One region of the Methylotenera sp. N17 genome, then DNA from elsewhere that is predicted to be linked to it. Evidence: predicted binding sites of a transcription regulator. Region 1 holds the regulator's gene; each other region holds the start of a gene.
What was found. Region 1 encodes sigma-54, which starts transcription at its own class of promoters, with help from an activator protein. Its sites were predicted from a motif close to TGGCACNNTTCCTGCT; they were not measured.
Positions count from the first base shown of each region.

Region 1 (2,209 bases):
AACCATTTGCCGGGATTGACCCGATTGCGGTACTGGATATTCAGAAAATTATCCGCTTTTTAAGCAGTAAAAATATTGGCATTCTCATTACAGACCACAATGTGCGTGAGACTTTAGGCATTTGTGATCGTGCCTATATTGTGAACGATGGGACTGTATTTGCCTCAGGTAGCCCAGATGAAATTGTAAAAGATGAAGCCGTACGCGAAGTGTATTTAGGCCGGGACTTTAGACTTTAACCACTTTGAATGCTATGAAACAAAACTTACAACTCCGCATCTCTCAAAACTTAGCGCTCACCCCGCAGTTGCAACAATCCATCCGGTTATTGCAGCTGTCTACACTGGAGCTCAACCAAGAGCTAGAAACCATCTTACAAGACAACCCATTGTTGGAGTTAGTCGATGGTGATGACGATGGTGGCGGCAGTGCAGAAGCCCCCAGCACTGATAACAGCCAGGCCTCTAGCGAAGCTTCTGAGCAAGAGCCAGATGCCAATGTATTTGATAACGCCACTACCTCTGAAATTAGCGCGCCTGCTGAGAGCACGGCTGAACGTGACGATGAGTTAGCGCCCACTTCAGAAGAGTTCTCAGCACCTGAGTTTGAAGATGAGTTTGATGAGTACGGCAGCACTAGCAACTGGGATGAAGGTGGACGCCAAAACAATTCGGACGATGATGACGGCGACTTTACCAGACAAGACACCGTTAGCATCAGCCTGCGCGATCACCTTGTGGGTCAACTGAAATTAGTACCGCTGTCTGAACGTGACCAAACGCTGGTCTCTATTATGATTGATTGTATCAATGATGATGGTTACTTTGAGCAGTCGTTAGATGAGCTGGCAGATAGCCTGCCGCTCGAGCTTGAAATTGATATGCTTGAGCTTGAAACTGTACTCAAGCTGATTCAAAATCTGGATCCAATTGGCGTAGGCGCACGTAACTTGCAAGAGTGCCTGTATTTGCAACTCAATGCACTAGATACAGACACGCCCTACCTGAAACAAGCCATCGCCATTATTCAAGACCATTTACCGGTATTGGCTAACAAAGATTTTGGCAAGCTGCGCAAACTGCTTAGCTGCGATGAAGCCACCTTGAAAGGCGCGCAGACGCTTATCAAACAACAAAACCCAAAACCGGGTAGCCAATTTGTCACTTTGTCGCACGATCATTACATTCAACATGATGTGATTGTGAAGAAGATCAAAGGCATTTGGGTCGCCACACTGAATGATGGCGTTATTCCAAAATTACGTATTAACCAACTATATGCGGATATTTTAAAACGCAACCGCGAAAATTCCGGGCAATATTTACAGAGCCAAATGCAAGAAGCCAAATGGATGATTAAAAACATTCAGCAGCGCTTCTCTACTATTTTGCGCGTTTCGCAAGCCATTGTAGATAGGCAACGTAACTTTTTTGAGCATGGGGATATTGCCATGCGCCCATTGGTGCTGCGCGAGATTGCAGAAGAGTTAGAATTGCATGAATCCACCATTTCACGCGTGACTACGCATAAGTATATGCTCACTCCACGTGGTGTATATGAGCTTAAATATTTCTTTGGTAGCTCGGTAGCGACTGATGTGGGCGGCACGTGTTCTGCCACTGCGATTCGTGCGTTGATTAAACAAATGGTGGCCGAAGAAAACCCCAGAAAACCGCTTTCCGACAATCAAATTACGGATACGCTGGCCAACCAAGGCATTGTGGTGGCACGCCGTACCATTGCCAAATATCGTGAATCGCTCAATATCCCGCCTGCAAATTTGAGGAAATCACTGTAGGGTCACGCTAACGATTTGATTTAGCGCAAGTTTCCCTCAACTAAATTCCCATACAGGAAATTTTCTTACCGAATAGTGCAATTGGATAGTTGCAAGCCAACGCCAAAGTAGTAAACTGAAATTGTTCCGAGATGCTTTTTCTTCTTGGAGCAATTTCAAAAAGGAGCAAGTCATGAATTTACAATTAACTGGGCATCACTTAGAAATTACACCTGCGTTACGTGAGTACGTGCAAAGTAAACTCACGCGAATCAGCAATCACTTCGATCATGTGATTGATGTAAAGGTTACGATGTCTGTAGAAAAGCTCGCCCAAAAGGTTGAGGCTACACTGCATGTGCCAGGCAACGATCTACACGCTGCTTGTGCCGATGAGAATATGTATAGCGCCATTGATATGCTAACGGACAA
Region 1 is NZ_JUGE01000001.1:2,719,142-2,721,350, reverse strand. Features, by position in the region: gene lptB (LPS export ABC transporter ATP-binding protein) at 1-239, shown strand, start outside; gene FG11_RS12990 (RNA polymerase factor sigma-54) at 254-1,798, shown strand; gene hpf (ribosome hibernation-promoting factor, HPF/YfiA family) at 1,971-2,209, shown strand, end outside.

Region 2 (2,209 bases), 2.2 Mb from region 1:
TGTCACATGATTTTGAGAACCCACTTGCCTATTCGCACAGCCGTGTAGAAGGTAAGCAAGAGTATATTTCTCTGCTCTATATTCCAACGAAAGCGCCACTTGATTTGTACGACCGTGAGCGTCGTCAGGGTATTAAGCTTTACGTGAAGCGTGTGTTTATTATGGAAGACGCAGAAAAACTGATGCCACAGTATCTACGTTTTGTGCGTGGTGTGATTGATTCTGCTGACTTGCCGCTGAATGTCTCGCGTGAAATCTTGCAAGACAGCCGCGATGTAGAAGCTATTAAAAATGGTTCTGTTAAAAAAGTATTGGGCTTGTTAGAAGACCTAGCAGAAAACAAACCAGAAGCGTATGCAAAATTTTGGGATGCGTTTGGCCGTGTGATGAAAGAAGGGCCTGGCGAAGATTGGGCCAATAAAGACAAAATTGCTGGCTTGTTACGTTTTGCTTCCACGCATGCAGATAACGACACACAAAATGTATCCCTTAAAGATTACATTGCACGGATGAAGCCTGAGCAAGAGGTCATCTACTATATTACTGCGGACACTTTTGCGGCCGCGCAGCATTCGCCGCATCTGGAAATTTTCCGCAAAAAAGGCATTGAAGTATTGTTGATGTCGGACAAAGTGGACGAGTGGCTATTAGGTGGCTTAACTGAGTTTGAAGGTAAAAAACTGCAATCCATTGCCAAAGGTGATTTGGACTTAGGCAAGCTGCAAGACGAATCCGAGATAGAAGCACAGAAGAAAGTGGAAGAAGAAGCCAAGTCATTAGTCGAGCGTATTCAATCAACATTGGGCGATGCTGTGAAAGAAGTGCGTGTGACCCATCGTTTAACTGATTCACCGGCATGCTTAGTGGCCGGCGAGCACGATGTTTCGGGTAACTTGGCGCGTATTCTAAAAGCGGCTGGCCAAAAAGCACCGGAGAGCAAACCTATCTTGGAGATTAATCCAGCCCATCGTTTAATTGAGCGGCTAAAGAACGAAAATGATGATGCTAAGTTTGCGGATTATACCCACGTAGTGTTTGATCAGGCCTTGCTTGCAGAAGGCGGGCAATTAGAAGATCCGGCAAGTTTTGTACGACGCATGAATAGCCTGATTGTGTAAGTATTGACAGGCATGAGCGAAAAGCCCGCGAATTCTTCGTGGGCTTTTTTGTCTCAATTTTAAGTTCTCACGTTAGGTTGGCGTAGTATTTGCTAAAATTTAACTAACAACAACCAAATTACTTTTAAGGTTCCTATGGCTGCAACGAAAACATACAAAGCGACACAAATGGTTTTGCCAAAATTAACCACCATCAAACAGGCATTGCAAAATCATCTGGTGTACTCCTGTTTTAAGACAGATCAAGCAGCGACGCCGCGTAACTGGTATGACGCATCTGCTTATACAGTGCGAGATCATGTAGTAGAACGCTGGGTAAAAACCGCTTCTGCTTATGCCGAGCAAGATCCTAAACGTGTTTATTATCTTTCATTAGAGTTTTTAATTGGCCGTATGTTGACCAATGCCGCACTAAACTTGGGCATTAAAGATGAGTTAAGCGATGGTTTAGGTGCATTGGGGCACTCGCTGGAAGAAGCGGTGGAGATGGAACATGATGCTGCGCTAGGGAATGGTGGCTTGGGTCGTTTGGCTGCTTGCTTTTTAGATTCGATGGCGACGCTGGATATTCCTGCCACAGGGTATGGCATCCGTTACGAGTACGGCATGTTTAGGCAATCCATTGAGCATGGGCAACAAATTGAGAATCCAGATAACTGGTTACGCTATGGCAATGTGTGGGAGTTCCAACGCCCAGAAGTGACTTATATGGTGAAGTTCTACGGCAAAGTGGTGCAAGTGCCCTCGGCGCATGGCACCAAAAGTCATTGGGTAGATGAAGACCATGTGGTAGCCATGGCGTATGACATGCCAGTGCCCGGTTACGATACTGAAACGGTGAATAATCTGCGCCTTTGGTCAGCCAAGGCCACCAAAGAATTTGATTTGCGCCACTTTAACGAAGGCAATTATGAGCAATCGGTTGAGGTGCGTAACGACAGTGAAACCATCTCTAAAGTGTTATACCCCAACGATGCGTCGGCATCTGGTCGTGAATTGCGATTAAAGCAACAATACTTCTTTGTGTCCGCTTCCATTCAAGATATTTTGCGACGCTTTATGGCCTCCAAAACCAATATGACCAAATTGGA
Region 2 is NZ_JUGE01000001.1:513,813-516,021, forward strand. Features, by position in the region: gene htpG (molecular chaperone HtpG) at 1-1,118, shown strand, start outside; gene FG11_RS02570 (glycogen/starch/alpha-glucan phosphorylase) at 1,254-2,209, shown strand, end outside.
Region 2: FG11_RS02570 (glycogen/starch/alpha-glucan phosphorylase) is a predicted target of sigma-54. The motif match lies at 1,197-1,212, and genes of this name have one in related genera.

Region 3 (2,209 bases), 1.1 Mb from region 1:
CTAAACGAGCATAGACCAACTTTTCGCCTTTGTTGGCTTTCAGAGAGTTCGTCAGTATCGCCAGCTCCGCCAATAGTGCATAGGCATCTGGGTAAGGTGCAACATTGGTGGGTACGTCCTTAAATTCTACCTGCGGTGCTAGCTGCTGAGCGGTGACCAATAGTTTGTCAAATATGCCATTGATCGCCAATCGGTAAGGCTCATCCAGACGATGCGGTGATTGGTCCCGTGAACGGACGGCCAGTGCCTGTACGGCCTCGTCAATGTTAATCAAGCGAGATGAAATGGCAAGTTCACGTCGCAGCGCATCAAATTCTTTGACGTAGTGTTTAAACACCGCCGCCGTTTGTAAATGGATGGCTTGGAGCAGCGTGGTGCCATTGACAAAAGGATTGCCGTCACGGTCGCCGCCAATCCAGCTGCCCATGTTGAGAAAGCTAGGCAAGGTGTAATTGGTATCGGTATCTGATTTGTAGAGTGTATTTAATTCACGTTCCAAATCTTGCAGTATTTCAGGAATCACCTTGAGAAAAGTGGTCTCGTAATAGCTCAGCGCATTCTCAATTTCGTTGACCACAGTGAGTTTAGAAAAGCGCAGGATTCTAGTTTGCCAGAGCGAGCAAATAGCGCCTTCTATCAATAAATGGTTCCGTTCTAACTCTTTCTTTGAGAGTAGTGAGCCACGTTCGGCCAGCAAAAATGCCAATGTGTGCTCAATATCTAAAATGCTTTTACGTTGCACCTCGGTCGGGTGTGCCGTTAACACTGGCGAAACCAGCGCATCTTTAAAAAATGTATCAATGGTGTCAAACGGGAGTTGGTGTTGGGTAATTTTATCCACGGAATGTGCCAACATGCCCGGGCTTAGGTTGTCTTCATTCAGGCGAGTCAGTTGCTGGGTGTATAGATCCTCTGCAATATTCACCAAATGTTTAAAGTAGCTAAATGCACGCACCACGCAAATGGTTTGCTCGGGCGTCAGGTCTTTCAGGTATTTTTCTAATTGCAGCGAGGCGTACTGGTCATTTTCACGATGAAACTTCACTGCGGACTTACGAATGTTCTCAATTAAATCAAACTTATCTTCGCCTTCTTTCTGCATAATCACTTGGCCGAGTACACGCCCAAGATAGCGAATGTTTTCTTTGAGTTGCTGGTTTTGTTTTGTGAACAGGTTAGTCATAACATTGCACGGAATAAGCGTAATGCTTATTACTAAGCAACAACTGCACCAATCAATTTACATTCTATAAATCAATCATTTACATATTTAATGGGCATGAAAAATCCATTGGTTTGCCCCAGCAATAGCAACATTGCACATTTATAGTGCCGCATGGCTAAGTCGCATTGGTCGTACGCAATAAAAAGCAATCAATGTTAGAATACGCGCTTATTTGCGCCAAGTTTAACGCGCTAACCTAAACAGTGTTGAGACCCTTTCATGAGTGAACCAGTAACTTCTGACGAAAACAAAATGCCGCTAGTTGAAAGCAATTTAGCAGATGAAAATCATGTGATTGCCGAGCGTCGCGAAAAATTAAAAACCATGCGCAGTGAAGCGCAGGCGAGCCAAACAGCGGTGTTCCCCAATGATTTCAAGCCTCAACACAAAGCCAATCAGTTGCATGCGCAGTACGATAGCTTTGATAAAGAAACGTTGGACCCGCAAGCTATTCCAGCCACTGTCGCTGGCAGAATGATGCTCAAACGTGTGATGGGTAAAGCCAGCTTTGCTACTATTCAAGATGCTACCGGCCGTATTCAATTGTATGTAGCACGTGATGATGTTGGTGAGGAGTTATACGAGCGCTTTAAACATTGGGATTTAGGCGACATCATGGGGGCTACTGGTCGTTTGTTTAAGACCAAAACAGGCGAGCTTTCCATTCACGTGACAGCGATTCAACTGCTCACTAAATCTTTGCGTCCGCTACCAGAGAAGTTTCATGGCTTGCAAGATCAGGAAATCAAGTACCGCCAGCGCTATGTGGATTTGATTACCAGCGAAGAAACGCGTGAGACATTTAAAGCGCGTAGCAAAGTGGTGTCTGCTATTCGCAACTTTATGATTCAAAACGAGTTTTTAGAAGTAGAAACACCGATGTTGCATCCGATTCCCGGCGGCGCGTCGGCTAAGCCTTTTATTACGCATCACAACGCGTTGGACATGCAAATGTTTATGCGTATTGCGCCTGAGTTGTATTTA
Region 3 is NZ_JUGE01000001.1:1,657,117-1,659,325, reverse strand. Features, by position in the region: gene ppc (phosphoenolpyruvate carboxylase) at 1-1,183, opposite strand, end outside; gene lysS (lysine--tRNA ligase) at 1,445-2,209, shown strand, end outside.
Region 3: ppc (phosphoenolpyruvate carboxylase) is a predicted target of sigma-54. The motif match lies at 1,219-1,234, and genes of this name have one in related genera.

Region 4 (2,209 bases), 1.9 Mb from region 1:
CATCTTGCTTTTTAAGGTCAGTATCTACTTTTTTGCCAAGCCGATCGATCTTTGCCCAATCATCCTCGCTGTAAGGCTTTGTTACACGGGGGTCTTCGTGAATGCGGGTAATCGTCATTTCATGCTGAAACGTCACTTCGGCAATATCGGTGAAGCCTGTTACCGGTGCAGCAGAAGATGGCACTGCCGTACATGCCAAAGGAATATGTCCCTCGCCCGCCATCAAGCCGGATGTAGGATCTAGGCCTATCCACCCTGCACCAGGCACATACACTTCGGCCCAAGCATGCAAGTCTGTAAAGTCCACGGTAGTACCACTGGGGCCATCTAATGCTTTGATATCAGCGGTGAGTTGAATGAGGTACCCAGACACAAAACGTGCTGCCAATCCTAAATTGCGTAAAATCTGCACCAGCAGCCACGCACTATCGCGGCAGGAGCCAGTGCGCTTAGTCAAGGTTTCTTCTGGCGTTTGCACACCTGGCTCCATGCGCACTAAGTAACCAATGTCACGCTGCAAGTGTTGATTAAGTGCTACCAAGAAATTTGCAATGCCTAACTCCGGTTGCACAATGTCGCGTTTAGCTTGTGTAATCCATTCTCTTAGTAAAATGGATGTAGGTTCTGGCTTTAAATATGCACCAAGTTCGTACGCCTGTTGCTCTGTATAGTGAAACGGAAAATGCTCCGCGTACTTTTCTACAAAGAAATCAAATGGATTAATCACGGTCATGTCTGCCACTAAATCGACCGTAAAATCGAGCGCACGCACCTTTTCGGGGAATACGTACCGTGCAATGTAATTGCCGTAAGGGTCTTGCTGCCAATTCACAAAATGTTGCGACGGATTTACTGTAATGGAATAAGACAGTATGGGCGTGCGTGCGTGTGCGGCTGGCTTTAAGCGAACTTCGTGGGGGGAGAGGCTAACAAGCCGGTCAAATTGATAACTGGTTTTATGATGTAATGCGACGCGAATTGCCACTTCATTCCCTCAACAGCTTAATTTAAAGATTGTTTTATGAATAGCAATGCAGGAACCATGCCAAAGCGCATATTCACTACAGCGACCACCACTGTCAGTGTAGCCCAAGCAAACCTTATGGGTAAAAAAAATGGCCCGATAAGGGCCATTTTTAAGAATTCTATTGTTTAGAATTCACAAGTTTGAATTCTAGGTGAATTAAGCTTTTTGAATGTTAGAAGCTTGTTTACCTTTTGGACCATCTGTCACGTCAAAACTAACGCGATCGTTTTCTTTCAAACTTTTGTAGCCGCTATCAACGATAGCTGAGAAATGTGCGAATAAATCGTCACCGCCTGCGTCAGGAGTAATGAAACCAAAACCTTTTGCATCATTAAACCACTTTACAATACCTGTTGCCATAATATTACTTTCTTACTTTAAAAAGGGAGGCACCCTGAAAGTTTTTACTTTCCAAAAAAAAAGAGTCATTAAGACTCATCAAATTAAAATTTAAAAACGCCTAATGCACCTTGTACGCCCTATATAAAACCGAGTCAAGCTTTATTTTAACTCTTTGCGATAATCTTCACATTAATGGTCTTATTGCAACAAATTTGCTATATAGAGGCATCAGGTCTATACTTCGCCCACTTTGAATGTGCATATAGCACATATTCACATAATATCCCTAAGTAGTGCTCAACAAACACTACAATTTGCTTGCAAGCTCCTCTGAGATTGTTGCGTAAAACGGGTCTCATTACAGATTGGAGTGCAGACATGGCTAAAGAAGAGCTGATTGAAATGAACGGCGTGGTCGATGAAATTTTACCCGACTCACGTTATCGCGTCACACTAGAAAACGGACATAAATTAATTGCGTATACCGGCGGAAAAATGAAGAAAAATCATATCCGCATTTTGGCCGGGGATAAAGTCACGCTAGAACTATCGCCTTACGATATCAATAACGGTCGCATTACCTTTAGACATATTGAATCCAAAGGTAGTTTTACACCGGTAAAACGACGCTCATATTAAAAACTGCGTTCAAACCTAGCAGAACCTTTTGCCAGCCATCGTGCTGGCTTTTTATTTTTAAAGCGTATAACTCACTATTATAATAGAGGCTTTGCTTAACTCTTAACTTTGGAAAGAACGCGTGGCGCATTTAGAAACAGATATATTGTTGGTAGGTGGTGGCATCATGAGTGCAACTTTAGGCACACTCCTTCATGCGCT
Region 4 is NZ_JUGE01000001.1:842,831-845,039, reverse strand. Features, by position in the region: gene FG11_RS04070 (transglutaminase family protein) at 1-985, opposite strand, end outside; gene FG11_RS04065 (cold-shock protein) at 1,184-1,387, opposite strand; gene infA (translation initiation factor IF-1) at 1,748-2,008, shown strand; gene mqo (malate dehydrogenase (quinone)) at 2,130-2,209, shown strand, end outside.
Region 4: FG11_RS04070 (transglutaminase family protein) is a predicted target of sigma-54. The motif match lies at 1,033-1,048, and genes of this name have one in related genera.